4 regions of the Austwickia chelonae genome follow, and region 1 is predicted to be linked to each of the others. Evidence: riboswitches for the same ligand, from Rfam matches in the RefSeq annotation. Region 1 holds a riboswitch; each other region holds the start of a gene.
The links. A riboswitch is a leader RNA that binds a small molecule or an ion and turns the genes downstream of it on or off. The one in region 1 is predicted to bind cobalamin.
Positions count from the first base shown of each region.

Region 2: it holds a riboswitch for cobalamin, as region 1 does, so the genes downstream of both, DX923_RS12925 (hypothetical protein) here and DX923_RS12395 (ribonucleoside-diphosphate reductase subunit alpha) in region 1, are expected to answer to the same signal.
Region 3: it holds a riboswitch for cobalamin, as region 1 does, so the genes downstream of both, DX923_RS08965 ((2Fe-2S)-binding protein) here and DX923_RS12395 (ribonucleoside-diphosphate reductase subunit alpha) in region 1, are expected to answer to the same signal.
Region 4: it holds a riboswitch for cobalamin, as region 1 does, so the genes downstream of both, DX923_RS10925 (FecCD family ABC transporter permease) here and DX923_RS12395 (ribonucleoside-diphosphate reductase subunit alpha) in region 1, are expected to answer to the same signal.

Region 1 covers NZ_CP031447.1:2,805,223-2,809,420, reverse strand. The annotation lists gene DX923_RS12405 (cation diffusion facilitator family transporter) at 1-520, opposite strand, end outside; gene DX923_RS12400 (ArsR/SmtB family transcription factor) at 517-939, opposite strand; cobalamin riboswitch at 1,177-1,388, shown strand; gene DX923_RS12395 (ribonucleoside-diphosphate reductase subunit alpha) at 1,501-4,044, shown strand; gene DX923_RS12390 (ribonucleotide-diphosphate reductase subunit beta) at 4,026-4,198, shown strand, end outside.
Region 2 covers NZ_CP031447.1:2,922,748-2,926,945, forward strand. The annotation lists gene cobF (precorrin-6A synthase (deacetylating)) at 1-450, opposite strand, end outside; gene rocD (ornithine--oxo-acid transaminase) at 551-1,801, opposite strand; cobalamin riboswitch at 2,162-2,281, shown strand; gene DX923_RS12925 (hypothetical protein) at 2,365-2,877, shown strand; gene DX923_RS12930 (MDR family MFS transporter) at 2,829-4,198, opposite strand, start outside.
Region 3 covers NZ_CP031447.1:2,042,017-2,046,214, forward strand. The annotation lists gene DX923_RS08955 (ABC transporter ATP-binding protein) at 1-628, opposite strand, end outside; gene DX923_RS08960 (FecCD family ABC transporter permease) at 646-1,803, opposite strand; gene DX923_RS08965 ((2Fe-2S)-binding protein) at 1,819-2,655, opposite strand; cobalamin riboswitch at 2,698-2,879, opposite strand; gene DX923_RS08970 (M48 metallopeptidase family protein) at 2,918-3,475, opposite strand; gene DX923_RS08975 (hypothetical protein) at 3,646-4,198, shown strand, end outside.
Region 4 covers NZ_CP031447.1:2,484,062-2,488,259, reverse strand. The annotation lists gene DX923_RS10930 (ABC transporter ATP-binding protein) at 1-760, opposite strand, end outside; gene DX923_RS10925 (FecCD family ABC transporter permease) at 757-1,782, opposite strand; cobalamin riboswitch at 1,861-2,030, opposite strand; gene DX923_RS10920 (DUF4282 domain-containing protein) at 2,273-2,911, shown strand; gene cobN (cobaltochelatase subunit CobN) at 2,996-4,198, opposite strand, start outside.

The DNA of each region.
Region 1 (4,198 bases):
CCACTGAACCGAGCGTGTCGGCCAGGACCTCGAGGTAGGCGCCTTTGACATTGAGGCTCTCTCCAGCTCCGCTGTGCAGCAGAGCCAAGCCGATCACGTTGACCACCAGCCCTAGCGTCCCGACGGCCAGCATGGTGGTCGAGGCCGGTTCGTGGTGCGCGCCCAGGCGGGCGATGGCTTCGACGGCGATGTAGGCCGATACCCCGAGCATGATCATGACGGCCAGGCCGGAGGCGAAGACCTCGGCCCGGTAGGAGCCGAAGGTCCGTCGCCCGGTGGTGTCAGGGCGGGTGGCGATGCGGGAGGCGACGAGTGCTGCTCCCAGAGTGACCACATCCGCCGCCATATGTCCGGCGTCGCTGATCAGCGCAAGGGATCCTGCGGCGAGGCCGGCGACCAGTTCGACGACGAAGAAGGCGGCGATCAGGGCGAAGGAGACCGCCAGGCGCCATTGGTGGCGCCCAGTGGCTGAAACGCTGACGGCGTGTCCGTGCCCATGTCCGTGCCCATGGCCGCTCATCGCGCGTCCCTCAGCTGCTCGCTGCGGCCCGTGCTGCTCTCGGAGGAATGTTCGTGCAGGGTGTGTTCGCGGGTGACATCGAGCAGCATCCGGACGTGGGCGTCGAACAGCCGGTAGAAGACATTGCGACCTTCGCGACGGCCGGCGACGACACCGGAGGCGCGGAGCAGCCGGAGTGCTTGGGAGACAGTGGTTTCGGTTGTTCCGGTGGCTGCGGCCAGGTCGCAGACACACAGCTCGCCGCCTTCGAGCAAGGCGTACAGGATCCGGGTCCGCGTGGCATCGCCGAGCAATTTGAACAGGGCGCTGACCCGGGTGATCTCCTCCTCTGCAGGGATCTGTCTCGCGACGAGACGGACCTTGTCCGGATTGGCCGAACCGGTCGCGCAGCCATCGAGCCCCCGAACGGTCTCCGACATGCCTACCTCCAATGAACGCTACATCTGAATATCTGAACAGATGATAGGTGATGCTGAGGGGCGAGGGAAGGGCCTACTTATGGAACCTGTTGGCCTGCTGTCTTTTTCGCCGGATTCATCCGAGACGTTCTTGAGCTGGTCGTTGAGTTCGCGGGGGATCTCTCGGTGGACTGCAGGAGTGCTGAGGCTTCGACACGCCAATATCTTCGGGTTTTTTTCTTCGGCACCACAACATGTAGGGTTTGTGTCGCTGGTGGTCCGCGCTCGTCGAGCGTGGGGAAAGAGGGAACCCGGTGTGAATCCGGGGCTGCCCCGCAGCGGTGAATGGGAACGACACCCGTCAAGAGCACTGGGCGACAGCCTGGGAAGCGACGGGCAGTAGGCGGAGACGGCGACCAGCCCGAACCACGCCCATGAGTCCGAAGACCTGCCTCCGGTGCGTACGGCGACAGCCCTACGCGTCCACGGCCTCGAGGGAGGGCCGGGCGACACCCCGCGCGGCCATGCCATTGCGCGCCCGTCGTCCCTACCCCGCGGCCTCGACCTGCGAGGAGACAGACGATGACGAGCACCACCGCCCCGCCTGCACCACCGTCGACCCAGCGCGAGGAACCCATCACGGGCCTGCCCGAGATCACCGTCACCGCAGGCGACGGCAGCACCTCGCCTCTCGACCGGCCGCGCATCCACCGGCTCCTCGACCAAGCGACCCACGGCATCTCCGATGTCACCGCTGAACCCGTCCTGCGCGAACTGCGCCGCACCGTCTACGACGGCATCACCCAGGACGAACTGGCCACCGCGCTCATCCTCGCCGCTCGCACCCTCGTCGAACGTGAGCCCGGCTACTCCCAGGTCGCAGCCCGGCTCCTCCTCGACCGGATGCGCACCGAAGCCCTCAGCCACCTCGCCGGAACGCCTCGACAGCTCACCGCCGAGGAGATGAACGACGAATACGCCAGCTACTTCCCGATCTACCTCCGCAGGGCGGTCGATCTCGGCCGGGTCGACCCCGAACTGCTCACCTACGATCTCGACCGCATCGGCGCAGCCCTCGACGGCACCGCCGACCTCGACTTCGGGCTCCTCGGGCTCCAGACCGTCTACGACCGCTACGTCCTGCACGAACACGGAACCCGCTTCGAACTGCCCCAGGCCTTCTTCATGCGAGTCGCCATGGGACTCGCCCTGCGCGAGGACGACCGAGAGGCCCGAGCCATCGAGTTCTACCGGATGCTCTCCGGTTTCGACCTGATGACCTCCACGCCCACCCTGTTCAACGCCGGGACCACCCGCCCCCAGCTCTCCAGCTGCTTCCTCACCACCGTCGCCGACGACCTCGACGGCATCTTCTCCTCCTACCGGAACAACGCCCTCCTCGCGAAGTACTCCGGCGGACTGGGCAACGACTGGACCCCCGTCCGCGGCCTCGGCGCCCACATCCACGGCACCAACGGGCGCAGCCAAGGCATCGTCCCCTTCCTGAAGATCGCCAATGACACCACCGTCGCCGTCAACCAGGGCGGCAAACGCAAAGGCGCCGCCTGCGCCTACCTGGAGACCTGGCACATCGACATCGAGGAATTCCTCGACCTGCGGAAGAACACCGGCGACGACCGCCGCCGCACCCACGACATGAACACCGCCCACTGGATCCCCGACGAATTCATGCGCCGAGTGGAATCCAACGGCTCCTGGACCCTGTTCTCCCCCGACGAGACCCCCGACCTGCACGACCTGTACGGCGAAGAATTCAGCCGCCGGTACGCCGAATACGAGGCCGCCGCCGACCGCGGCGAACTCCGGCTGCACCGCAGACTCCCCGCCAAGGACCTGTGGCGGCGCATGCTCACCATGCTCTTCGAGACCGGCCACCCCTGGATCACCTTCAAAGACCCCTGCAATGTGCGCTCCCCCCAAGGACACACCGGGGTGGTGCACTCCTCCAACCTGTGCACCGAGATCACCCTCAACACCACCGCCGACGAAGTCGCCGTCTGCAATCTCGCCTCGGTCAACCTCGCCCGGCACATCACCCCCACCGGACTGGACGTCGACAAACTCCGGCGCACCGTCCGCACCGCAGTACGCATGCTCGACAATGTCATCGACATCAACCACTACACGATCCCCGAGACCCGCCGCTCCAACCTGCGGCACCGCCCGGTCGGCCTCGGGCTCATGGGACACCAGGACGCCCTGTTCACCCTCGGAATCCCCTACGCCAGCGACGAAGCCGTCGACTTCGCCGATTACTCCACCGAGACCCTCAGCTACTTCGCCATCGAAGCCAGCGCCGACCTCGCCGCCGAACGCGGCAGCTACCAGAGCTTCGACGGCTCCCTGTGGAGCCGCGGCATCCTGCCGATCGACTCCCTCCAACTTCTGGCCGCCACCCGACACGACGGCGAACTCGACATCGACACCAGCCACACCCTCGACTGGGACCGGCTGCGCACACACGTCCGCACCAACGGGATGCGCAACTCCAACGTGATGGCCATCGCCCCCACCGCCACCATCAGCAATATCTGCGGAGTCGCCCCCTCCATCGAACCCCAGTTCCAGAACCTCTTCGTCAAGGCCAACATGTCCGGCGACTTCACCGTCGTCAACGCCCACCTCGTCGGCGACCTGAAAGAACGCGGCCTCTGGGACGACCGGATGATCGCCGACCTCAAGTACCACGACGGCGCACTCGACCGGATCGACCGCATCCCCGACGACCTGCGACGCATCTACGCCACCGCCTTCGACATCCACCCCCGCTGGCTGATCGCAGCCGCCTCCCGACGCCAGAAATGGATCGACCAAGCCCAATCCCTGAACCTCTACGTCGCCGAACCCAGCGGACGAGCCCTCGACGAACTCTACCGCTCCGCCTGGAAATCCGGACTGAAAACCACCTACTACCTGCGCGCCCGCGCCGCCACCCAGGTCGAGAAGTCCACCCTCCGAGGCACCGACGGTCGCCTCAACGCCGTCTCCCCAGCGGCGCTCGCCGCCCCGGTGCCGGCTGCCGGGCCGGTCGAGATCCCGGCCGGACCCGCCGTCGCCCCGGCCGCCTGCTCACTCACCGACCCCGAATGCGAGGCCTGCCAGTGACCGCCACCCAGAACGCCCAGGACAGCGCGTCCTTCGACAGCCTGCACGTCCAGGACGTCGGCCGGGTCCACGTCGACGACAAGGCGATGATCAACGCACGTTCCGATGTCAACCAGCTCCTGCCCATGAAGTACGGGTGGGCCTGGGAGAAATA
Region 2 (4,198 bases), 120 kb from region 1:
GAGCACGCTGCTGACCCCGGGGACGACCCGGACGTCGAGGGTTTCGTGTGCCGGGGCCCGGCCGGCCAGTTCCTCCACGATGGCCAGGGTGCTCTCATACAGGCTGGGGTCCCCCCAGACGAGGAAGCCTCCGGTCTGGCCGTCGGCGAGCGCCTCCGAGACGGCCTGCCCCCACCGGTCGAGGCGTTGTTCGCGCCAGCGGGTGACGGCGGCGTCGTAGTCGGGGGCTGATCGCCAGGGCCGGGGCGGGTCGCGCAGTTCGACGACCTGGAGAGGGGTGGTGCGATGGCGGGTGATGAGTTCGCGCCGGATACGGACGGGTTCGTCGAGATCGGCTTCTTTGAGCACGACGAAGAGGACGTCGATGGTCTGGATGGCGCGGACGGCTTCGAGGGTGACCCAGTCGGGGTCGCCGGCGCCGATCCCGATCAGCAGCATCGTCCGGTTCACGGTGTGCCCGTTCTGGTGCGATGGTGTCGGAGGCTCATCGTGTTCCCTTCGTCCCGTGGTGGTCCGAGGCTCATGCTAGAGGTGTCTTTGTCGGGCGGGTTCAGGCGGCGGCGAGGACGGCGTCGAGGGCGTCGACGATCTGGGAGATCTCGGTGGCGGTGATGGTGAGCGGTGGGGCGATCCTGAGGGTCGAGCCGTGGGTCTCCTTGACCAGGACGCCGTGTTCGGCCATCTGCCAGGCGGCGTGTTTTCCGGTCATGAGGCCGGGGTCGATGTCGATGCCTGCCCAGAGTCCGCGGAGGCGCACGGCAGTGAGTCCTCGGCCGAGGAGTCGGTGCAGTCCTTCGCGGAGGAGCGGTTCGAGTTCTTTTGCGCGTTGTTGGTATTCACCGGTGCGGAGGAGTTCGACGACGGCTGTGCCGACGGCGGCGGCCAAGGGGTTGCCCCCGAAGGTCGAGCCGTGGGATCCGGGGGTGAAGACGCCGAGGACATCGGTGTCGGCGACGACGGCGGATACCGGGACGATCCCCCCGCCGAGTGCTTTGCCGAGCAGGTAGGCGTCGGGAACGACGTCTTCGTGGTCGCAGGCGAAGAGGGTTCCGGTGCGGCCGAGTCCGGATTGGATCTCGTCGGCGATCATCAGGGCGCGTCGTTCGGTGCACAGGCGGCGGACTCCTCGGAGGAAGCCGTCGGGTGGGATGACGACGCCGCCTTCGCCCTGGATGGGTTCCAGGAGGACGGCGACGGTGTCATTGTCGATGGCGGCGGCCAGGGCGTCGAGGTCGCCGTAGGGGACGATGCGGAAGCCGGGGGTGAAGGGCCCGAAGTGAGTGCGGGCGTCGGGGTCGGTGGAGAAACCGACGATGGTGGTGGTGCGTCCGTGGAAGTTGCCGTCCATCACGATGATCGTGGAGCGTTCGACGGGTACGCCTTTGGCGACGACGCCCCAACGGCGTGCCATTTTGAGGGCGCTCTCGACTGCTTCGGCTCCGGTGTTCATCGGAAGCACCATGTCTTTGCCGCACAGGTCGGCCAGTTCGCGACAGAAGGTGCCCAGGCCGACCGAGTGGAAAGCCCGGCTGGTGAGGGTGAGTTCGTCGAGTTGGGCGTGAGCGGCAGCCAGGAGGGCCGGGTGGCGGTGGCCGAAGTTGAGCGCCGAGTATCCGGCGAGGGCGTCGAGGTATCGGTGCCCGTCGATGTCCTGGACCCAGACGCCCTCGCCGCTGGCCAAGACGATCGGCACGGGTGAGTAGTTGGGGGCGATCCAACGGTCTGTATCGGCCAGATGGGTTGCGGTGCGGGGGCGCTGCCGTTCACGGCGGGCGATCGGGGTGGCGGGCTGCTCCAGCATTCCAGGGCTCCTGTCACGGGTGACGTCCGAGACAGCACACCGTGGTCGCCCGGATGGCCGACCGTTCCCGGTGTCCCTGCCTCGGGGACCGATGGGGTACCGACAGCTCCAGGCGACCGGGCTGAGACCGTCGGGGACGGGCATCACCGTTGCGGGACAGCGCCGGGTTCTCACCGGCTTCGCTGGAGGGTCGGCGGGTCGTCGGTGACGACCCGGGCACACGCTAACACTTGGGTGGGCTGCCTGGCCCGAACGAAGAGACTTCTCGTGGAAGGCAGCTGCGGGGCGTGACACGCAGGTCGGTGCCGGTTGATGCCGGGACGTGCCCGGATCGCCGGTGTTACTGTGACGGCGACCGCACTGCCGCGGTTGTCGATCGTTCAGCGAAGCCGGTGAGAATCCGGCGCTGTCCCGCAACGGTGATGCCCGTGCTTTCCTGGCAGGCTCAGTCCGGTCGCCTGACGGTCGGCCCACATCGACCCTCGAGGCCAGGGGGCGGGTGACGGCGGCATCGCCGCACGGTCCCTTCTTGCGCCTCGGGACGCTACCGAGGAGCTAGCGAGATGACCGAAACCATCGCCAGTACACCCCCGCTCACCTTTCCCGATCATGGCTGCCCGGCGTCCGTCGTCCGGTTGTGCTCTCACCATCGCGGGCAGAACGCCCTGTGGCAGGCCGGGACGATGAAGTACTTGATTCGCCACGACCGGATGGAGAGCCGGCGCCGTGAGCAGAAGGGCTGGATCGATGCGGCTCTCGTGGAGGAGACCTTCGAGTTGGTGATCGTGCGGGACGACCTGGGCGACCCGGTCGCTGCTCTCGACCTGGTGCGAGACGAGCACGGTCGGCTCTGTGTCACCCAGCGTGCTTTGTTGGACAGCCCGCGGAACCGTCGGCTGTTGGCGGCGGCAGCGGCGCGAGTCGTCGGCGCGGCCGGGGACGGCGTCGTGAATGTCCGTGGCGCGGTCGTCGCGTCGGCGCTGACCCAAGAAGGCTGGTCGGTGTCGGGCTACGCCGGGGACGACTACTACACCTGGTCTTCGGGGGCGATTCCCCCGGAGGTGTCCGCTCGTTGACCTGGGCGTCGAGTCAGGTCGACGAGGAATGCCGCGGTCAGGGCACTGTTGACCGCCGACAGGCTGTCGAGGTCGACGGCGGAGTGGCGTTCGGTCACCAGCGGTTCCACGGTGCTCAGGACGTGGTCCTCGTCGAGTTCGGCGGCCGCCGCGGCGAGGGTGCGTTGCAGCTCTGGGGAGAGCACCCCACCGGGGCGTTCTCCGGCGGCGGCGACCTCGGCGGCATATTTCTCGGATCGAACTACGAGCTCGTGGTCTTCGGTGGTGAGCATCAGCGAGGTGCGGTCGAGCAGGGCGATCCCGCGGTCGAGGCTGCCTTCGCCGAGATCTTCCACGGCGCGGACCAGGTGGGGGTGGGTGCCGCGGCCGGACTGTTCGGCGAGGAGCCTCAGTTGCAGCCCGAGCAGTCGTTCCTTGGTACGGGAGGCCGCTGATCCGTGCCCCAGGGGGACGGCGAGCAGGTCACCTGCGGCGGACCGTCCCATGGTGTCGAGGAGTTCGCGTCCCTGCCCCTCGTCGGTGTGCACGGTGTCGCGCAGCGGGGTGGGGGTGATCCCCAGGGTGAGCAGCAGGGTGAGCAGGGCCAGGGGGAGGCCGGTGAGGAAGACGGTGTGCAGCGAGTCCGACAGGCCCCAGCGGACGGCTTCGGCGATCGCCGGTGGCAGTTTCTGCAGGGTCGAAGGGTCTAGCACGGATCCGGCGTTGACGCCGGTGAGACCTTGTCTGGGGGTCTGCGTGGGCAGGTGGGAGGCGATGGCTTCGGGGAGGCGGGTCGTCATGATGGTGCCGAAGACGGCGACACCCACGGTGGAGCCGACATTGCGGAAGAACTGCACCCCGGCGGTGGCGACGCCCAGGTCGGCGCGCATCACGCTGTTCTGTACGACCAGGGTGTACACCGGGTTGCAGGCGCCCAGGCCGATACCGATGACGGCCATCGCGGCGGTCAGTTCGAGTTCGCCGGAGGTGCGGTCGAGGCGGGCCAGCAGCAGATATCCCAGCGTGACGACGAGGACGCCCAGGACGGACAGTTCCTTGTACCGGCCGGTGCGGGTGATGAACATCCCTCCGACGATGCCCATCAGCACCAGGGCCACCATGAGCGGCATCAGGATCATCCCGGAGTTGGTGGCGCTGACGCCGAGGACGCCCTGGGCGTACACCGGGATGTAGATGATGGCACCGAACATGATCATCGACAGCACGAAGGAGGCCAGCACCGACAAGGCGAAGGAGGAGTTGCCGAAGAGGTGCAGCGGCAGGATCGGCTCGTCGCTGCGGCGTTCGAGGGCGATGAAGAGCAGGAGCAGCAGCGTCCCGA
Region 3 (4,198 bases), 760 kb from region 1:
CGGTGCCGGAGAGCTCGCCCAAGAGGTACCAGAGACGGAGCTGCCAGGCGATGTCCAGATGGTTGGTGGGTTCGTCCAACACGAGGATCCCGGCGTCCTGGACCAGCCCCCGGGCGAGGACCAGCCGCCGTCGTTCCCCACCGGAGAGCCGGTCACAGGGGTCATCGATGCGATGTGCCATACCCACAGCGGTGAGTGCACCCATCACGAGGCGACGTTCCCCCGTACCTCCACCTTGCCAGGGCCGCCGGTGCGGCGTTCTGCCCAAAGCCACGGCTTCCCGGACGCACAGGTCAGCCGCAGGGACGTCCTCCTGCCCGACGAAGGCGATCTGCCGGGCGCGGGACGCCGCAGGGACAGCACGAAGATCAACACCGTCGAGGCTGACCTGGCCGCTGGTCGGTGGACGCAATCCTGCAAGGATCTTGAGCAGGGTCGACTTTCCAGCACCATTGGTACCGACCACCGCCGTACGCCGACCTCGAGGTATGTACAGGTCGACCTCTTCGAGGAGCTGAGCGCGGCCGATCCGGAAACCGACCCGGCGCAAACGAAGACCGTCATCGTCCGCCGCGGAAGTACTCGTCCCCAGGTCTGGGGTCTGTGATCGGCGGGTCGCCTCTGACACGACCTGAGTCTCCGCGTTCACGACTGTCCCCCGAACCGGTAGCCGCGTCGTCCCATCAGCAGCAGGAAGAGCGGCGCCCCGATGGCCCCGGTGACCACGCCGAGCGGAACCTCCTGGGGTGGGGCGACCATCCGGGCCAGCACATCCACCCAGAGCAGGAAGAAGGCCCCGGCGAGTGCAGCGACCGGGATCATCCGCCGATGGGTCGCGCCGACGAGCATCCTGGCCAGGTGGGGCAGGATCAGGCCGACGAAGCCGATTCCCCCGCTGACGGCTACTACGACACCGACCAGGATGCTCAAGGTCAGGAAAACGGCAGTACGCAGTGCGCCGACCGGGACGCCCAGCGCAGTGGCGGTCTCCTCACCGGCGGCCAGGGCGTCCAGCCAGCCGTGGACGGCGATGGCGGCGGCGAGGACGAGTGCGACGACGACGGCCGGTGGCGCGAGGATCGCCCATTTGGCACCGCCGAGGCTGCCCAGAAGCCAGAAGAGCACGGAGGTGGTGGCGCGGCTGTCGTCGCTGAGGAAGACGAGGAAGGAGGCTATGGCGGAGAAAGCCGAGGAGAGCACCACTCCGGAGAGCACCAGGCGTAGCGGGGTGAGTCCGCCTTGGCCGAGTGCGACCAGGTAGACGGCGATCGATGCGCCGAGCGCCCCGAGGAGGGCGCCGACCATCAGGGCGTTGCTGCCCCAGGCCGCGAGGACGCCCAGGGTGATCACCATGGTGGCTCCGACGGAGGCGCCTGAGGAGATGCCGAGCAGGTAGGGGTCTGCGAGGGGGTTGCGGACGAGCGTCTGCATCCCGCATCCGGCGATGGCCAGCCCGGCGCCGACGATCAGGGCCAGGAGTGCCCGGGGCATCCGTAGTTCCCAGACGATGGTGTCGGCGACGGTGTCGGTGGAGTTCTGGCCTCGCAGGTGGGCGGAGACGACTTCCCAGACGCGGTCGACGCCGATGTGTTCGGAGCCGAAGGCCAGTGAGAGGACGACGCTGCTTGCGGTGAGCACGGTCAGCGTCAACAGGATCGGCGCGAGGCGGAGTCGCCCTCGTGGCCCGGTCCTGTTCGTCGGGGCGGGGAGGCCGCTGCCGGTGCGGTTGTCCGCAGGCCGGCCGTTCGGTGTGCTTTCCGGCGGGGATGTGGCGGGTGGCGCCGGAACGCGTAGGTCGGTCATCGCTCTTCCGTCCGATCAGGTGTACAGCCGGTCGGCCCAGGTCAGGCCGGGGATCGTGGTGGTGGGCGGGTCCTGTTGGCGGTGAAGCCATTCCTCGTCCGAGAGTCGGGGGCAGCTGCCGCAGTGTCCGTGTCCTCGGCCGGTGTGGACGAGGCAGCAGGTGTGTCTGCGCTGGTGGAGTGGCCCGGCGGGGGTGTCGGCTCCAACGGTGACCAGGGGTCGTCCGGTGAGTCGTGCGATGGCAGCGAGGCTTTCCTGTGCTCGGGTGGCGACCGATGGCCGCGCGGCGGTGTCGACCGATCGGTGGATGAGGGCGAAGGCTGCTGCACAGGAGGCTGCGAGGCTTCCCCAGCCGAGTCGTCGGGGAAGACGGTTTCCTTCTTCGGAGGCGTGGACCAGCGGCGTGCAGTGGTCGATGAGCGCGGTAGTGACCCCGGTGATCTCGGCGGTACCGAGTGTGGCCCGGTCGGGGGCGCAGACGGCGGTGGTCGCATATCGGGTGTCGGTCCTGAACCACCAGGATCGGTGGTCGAGGTCGAGGAGGAGACCGGAGTGCGCCCAGGCGATGAGGACCACGCCGGCGAGTCGTCCGGTGTAATGCTGCAAGGCGCATGCTGCTCCGGCCCGGGTACGGGGGCTGTCGAGGCCTTGGGCGTAGGCGGGCGCGGCGGCCGCCCACCAGGACGGATCGGTGAGGGTCGTAGCCGGTCGCCAGCATTCGTCCGGCCCGGTCCGTTCGGTATCCGCCGACCAGAGCAGCGGCGCTTCAGCCAGCACGTGAAGGGTCTCTTCGGGGAGCGTGCCGGGTGCTTCCGGCCTGACGGCAGGACAGGGTGTGTCGGCGACCGACATGAATCACTTCCGTGGATCCGGGGCCCTGTGCGCGAGGACCGCATGCTCTGGAGCGAATCAGCAGGTCTTCGGGCTGGGGATCACTTGACGGACGGTACCTTCCCGGGGCTCCCCAGTGGTTCGTCACCGCCGTCATCACCCTCACCGCTGCGCGCCAGCTCCGGATTCTCACCGGATTCCCTGGCACCCGAGAAGTGGGTGCGACTGATTCTTCGCGAATCTATCACGGGCTCGAACAGGCTGGTTCCTTCGGTTGGCCGTGTTATTCCTCGTCTGCTGCGCAGTGATGACGGGTCGGGTCCTGGGCGATGGACCGGCCAGCGGTGTATCCGTCGAGATAGCCTCGTGCGCGTTCCACGAAGGGCACCTCGCGTAGCAAAGCCCAGAAGGCTGGTCCGTGATCAGCTTCGAGGAGATGTGCGAGTTCGTGCAGGAGCACGTAGTCGATGACGTAGTCGGGCATCCCCACCAGGGTTCGACTCAGCCGGATACTTCCTCGGGAAGGCGTTGCCGATCCCCAGCGAGTGTGCTGGTTGTCCACCCAGCGCACCGAAGCGGGAACGGCTCGTCCTCCCAGGTAACGAGCTGACAGTGCGTGGGCTCGCGCGCGCAGGGCTTCGTCGCTGCTGCTGGGGCCCCGTCGCTGCCGGGCGGCCAGTCGGATCCGCATCGTGGCGACCCATTCGGATTCCTGTTGGGTGGTGAAGACGTCCGGGATCAGGACGACCAGTCGGCCGGCTTCCACCCGTGCGGAGACGGTCCGTCGGCGGCGTGCAGAGCGGCGCACGTCCACCGGCAGCTGTGCCCAGGGATCGGTCATGTCCCGAGCATAGGGAACCCGGAAGGTCGCGTCTCATCGCTCGTGGAGGTCACGAGTCCGGTACGGGCGCAGCCTTCCTCCTCGGCCCTGTGGACAACTCCTCGGCATGCGCCTGGGCTGGTCGCAGACTGTGTGGCGTGATGGCCGGTGGCGTGGAAGGACTCTCTGAAATGAGAAATTTGGTAGCAGGACGGAATGTCCAGGCTTGTACCGCCGACACGAGGAATTCCCTGCTGGTTCGTCCGGGAGACATCGGTGCGGACAGCGAGAGAGCACGGATCCTCTTCGACGGGGAGGGGGAGATCGCTCATCAGCTGGCCGGACTTCTCCGACGTGAACTCGCCGAAGACGTCATGATCGGTCGCTGCGCGGCGGACGAGCTCGATCTGGAGCTGCGAGGCGGCGAGTTCCGGAGAGTGCCGGGTTTGGTCGTCCTGTTTTCCCCGGTGGCGGCATCGTCGATCCGCGCCGGGCTCTGGCGCAACGCGAGGGTGCCGCATCTGCCGGTCGTGTACGACACCAATCGGGTGACCGTAGGGCCGGTCGTCGTCCCCGGTGCGCCTTGTCTGCGTTGTCTGGATCTACATCGGTGCGACAAGGATCCGTCGTGGCCTTTGTTCCTCGCTCGCCTCGATCACGGCATCCCTTCGCCGCAGGTGGAGCCGACCGCATGCGCTCTCGGGGCCGGGCTGGCCGCCTTGATGATCCGTAACCTGTGGTTGG
Region 4 (4,198 bases), 320 kb from region 1:
ACAGGAGGTGCGGCTGACCGCCGTGCTCGATGCACTCCACATCCACGTGATAGACGGCAGAGACCACCTGAGGGGTCAGCACCTCCCGGGGCGGCCCGTAGACCACCGGCCGACCCCTGTCGAGCAGGACCAGCTCGTCACAGACCCGCCCGGCGAGGTTCAGGTCGTGCAGGACGACCACGGTGGTCGCGTCGAGAGTGCGCACGAGCTCGAAGAGTTGGAACTGGTGGTGCAGGTCCAGATGATTCGTCGGCTCGTCGAGCAACAGGAAGGGCGCGTTCTGGACGATGGCTCGGGCTATCAGCACGCGTTGGCGCTCGCCGCCGGACAGCTCGGTGACGAGCCGGTCGGCGAGCGGCTCCAGCCCGACCCGTTCCAGGGCCTTGCTGATCCGTTCCTGGTCCTGGGTGTCGCCGTAACGCAGGAGCGGCCGGTGGGGGAGACGCCCGAGGTTGACGCTGTCACGCACGGTGAGCGGCAGCGCAGCTTCGTTCTCCTGGGCGACGACGGCCATCTGTTGGGCGATCTGCCGACGGGAGAACGCACCGATCTCGGTCGCCCCGAGCTCGATGGTGCCCGATTCGTGGGAGAGCGCCCGGTGGAGAGCCAGCAGGAGAGAAGACTTACCGGCCCCGTTGGGCCCGATGATGCCGACCGTGCTCCCGGCGCGGGCCGTGAATCCGACACCGTCGACGACGATCCGGCCGCCGCGACGGACGGTGACCTCGTGGGTGGAGAGGGCGTCGGGTGCGCTGTTCATCGGTGAGTCTTCATGGCGCGGATCATGACAAGCAGAATGGGAGCGCCGACGAGGCCGGTGACGACGCCGATGGGGATCTCCGACGGGGCGAAGACCACTCGGGCGAAGGTGTCGGCGATGACGAGGAAGATGCCTCCGGACATCGCGGCTCCGACCACGAGCACCCGGTGGTTACGGGCCAGGAAATGCCGACACAGGTGGGGGACGACCAGCCCGACGAAACCGATACCGCCTGCGGCGGCCACGGCGACGGCGACGGCGAACGAGACGACGAGGGTGACGACGACGCGCATCCGTACCGGGTCGAGGCCGACGGTCAACGCGGTGGTGTCGCCGCTGGAGACGGCGTCGAGCAGAGGGGCGGTGACCCAGAAGAGCACGGTCAGTGCCACGGCGACGAGGGTGGCGGCCCAGGCCGAGTCCCAGGTGCTGTGCGACAGCGATCCGAGCATCCAGAACATGACGCTGCGGGCTGTCTCGGGGTCGGCGCTGGAGAAGACGATCAGATTGGTCACCGACTGGAAGATGAACCCGCAGGCGAGACCTGCCAGGACCAGATGGAGGACGCCTTGGCTCCGTCCGCCACCGACCGCGAGGACGAGGACGGTCGCCAGCCCGGCGCCGAGGAAAGCCATCGCGGACAGCCCCGCACCGTGGGCGACGCCCAGGAGAACCACGGAGGCGGCGGCCCCGGTGGAGGCCCCGGAGCTGACACCGAGGACATAGGGCTCGGCCAGGGGGTTGCGGGTCATCGCCTGGAGCGCGGTTCCCCCGACGGCCAGGATCGCTCCGATCCCGAGCCCGGCCAGGACCCGTGGGGCCCGGTTGTCCCAGATCAGGGCGTCAGCGATCGGTGAGGGCGGGGACATCCCAGAGCTGGGTAGGTGGGACAACATGACCTGGGCGATCTGGGCGACGGAGACCTTCGCCGCCCCGAAGTGCATACAGACGATCGGGGTCACCACGAGAGCGATGGTCAGGAGAGCCATCCGGCGGTGAAGATGTCGGCGAGGGCAGGACACAGGGGCACGCTCCGGAGAGCGCAGGCGGCGGAGCACTGGCGATCCGTTCGTCGGTGGGCCGAGGCACGCGGCACGCACATTGACAGAAAAGCGTTGACAGGTATTCGGACTCGGCCTCATCCAGGGTCGGACCCTTCCCAGCCGAAGCCAGTGGTCTTGTCCGCCTGTCCGCCATACCGCTGCGTGTCAGTCCCGGCCTTTCACCGGGTTCCCTCATCAACGGCTCGACCATAGCCATCCTGTGCCGCCACAGGTGGGACAGAGGTCCTTCTTCCTGGTGTCCCGGCGCAGGTATGCGCCTACCGGTGGCGAACGAGCTGTGACATCGGAATCGGAACAGCCGCTTCGGTGTTCGCCGATTCGACGATGACCTGCGCCGCTACCGATGTCAGCGGGTTCGGACGAAGCCCACCACGACGACCACTCCCGCCTTAAAGTGAACGGTGCCTTCCCGCCTCGGGGAAGAACCGACGAAGAAGGAAACAACCTGATGTCTCATCAGCCACCACAGGGGTCGAACGAACAGGCGCAGGGTGGCAGCTATGCTCCGCCGCCGCTGCCGGGGCATCAGCAGACACCAGGGACGCCCCTGATGCCCCCGTACGCCCAACAGCAGACCGCCGGAGCCTCCGCCACCCCAGGGGCACACCCCGGGAACACCCAGAACGCAGGCCACGTCCAAGGCCAGCCCCAAGCCTGGACCGGCTACCAGCAGCACAACGCCGGCTACCCGCAGACCGGCGGATACCCCCACCAGCAGCAGTACGGGCAAGGCCCCGGACCCAACCCCATGTATCCCGGGCAGATGCCGCAACAGCACACCAAGAAAGGTCTCCTGGGTTCCCTGTTCGACCTGTCCTTCCAGCATTTCGCGACCCCGCACATCGTACGGATCGTCTACATCCTGCTCATGAGCCTGGTCCTCGTCTTCACCTTGCTCGCCCTGCTCTCCTCCTTCGTCCTGATGGCCAACAAACAGGCCGGCTTGGGCATCGTGATCCTGCTCGTCGCCCCCTTCATCGGGCTGATTCAGCTCGCGATGGCCCGCATGACCTTGGAGGTGTACATCGCCATGTGCCGTACCGCCGAGGAGACCTCTCGTCTACGTGAGGAACTGAGCCGACGCTGACCCGCACCGCGACGGGTCACGACGTGACGACCACCCCCGGCGGGTGTCTCCGGGATCCACCCCCCGGAGACACCCGCCAGATGGTCACCGGCCGGTGGGCCCGTCCTCGATCTCGCCCTCCACGTCCAGGTAGATCTCACGCAGCTGGTCCATGACCTCCGGGTCGGGTTTCTCCCACAGCCCACGGTCCGCCGCCTCGTGCAGACGTTCCACCATGGAATGCAATGCCCACGGATTCGCCTCCCGCAGGAATTCCTGATTGGTCTCGTCCAGGACGTACTCCTGCGCCAAGGACTCGTACATCCAGTCCTGCACGACCCCGGCGGTCGCATCGAAACCGAACAGGTAGTCGACCGTGGCCGCCATCTCGAAAGCACCCTTGTACCCGTGGCGACGCATCGCCGCCAACCACCGCGGATTCACCACCCGGGACCGGAACACCCGCGCGGTCTCCTCCGCCAACGAACGGGTACGAATCGCCTCCGGCGCTGTGGAATCTCCGACATAGGCGCGAGGGCTCTCCCCGGTCAGCGAACGCACCGTGGCGATCATGCCCCCGTGGTACTGGAAGTAGTCGTCCGAATCGGCGATGTCATGCTCCCGGGTGTCCACATTCTTCGCCGCGACCTGGATCCGCCGATACGCGGTCTCCATGTCACCCCGCGCCGGCGCCCCGTCCAGATCACGTCCGTAGGCGTACCCGCCCCACGTGGCATACACCTCGGCGATATCGGCGTCACCACGCCAACTCCCCGACTCGACCAACTGCAGGATCCCCGCACCGTAGGTGCCCGGTTTGCTGCCGAAGACCCGCGTCGTGGCCCGCCGCCGATCGCCGTGCGAACCCTCCGCAGCCAGATCGGCCTCCACATGGGCGCGCACATAGTTGTCCTGCTCGGACTCCTCCAACCCGGCGACCAATTGCACCGCGTCGTCCAACAATGCGATGACATGGGGGAAAGCATCCCGGAAGAAACCGGAGATCCGCACGGTCACGTCGATCCGGGGCCGACCCAACTCGGCCAACGGGATCGGCTCCACCCCGATGACCCGCCGTGACGCCTCGTCCCACACCGGGCGTACCCCCAACAGGGCCAACACCTCGGCGACATCGTCACCCGAGGTCCGCATCGCCGACGTCCCCCACACCGACAGACCCACCGACCGCGGATGAGCACCCGTCTCCCGGACATGCCGGGCACACAGGTCGTCAGCCAAGGCCTGACCGGTGTCCCACGCCAACCGGGACGGGATCGCCTTCGGATCCACCGTGTAGAAGTTACGCCC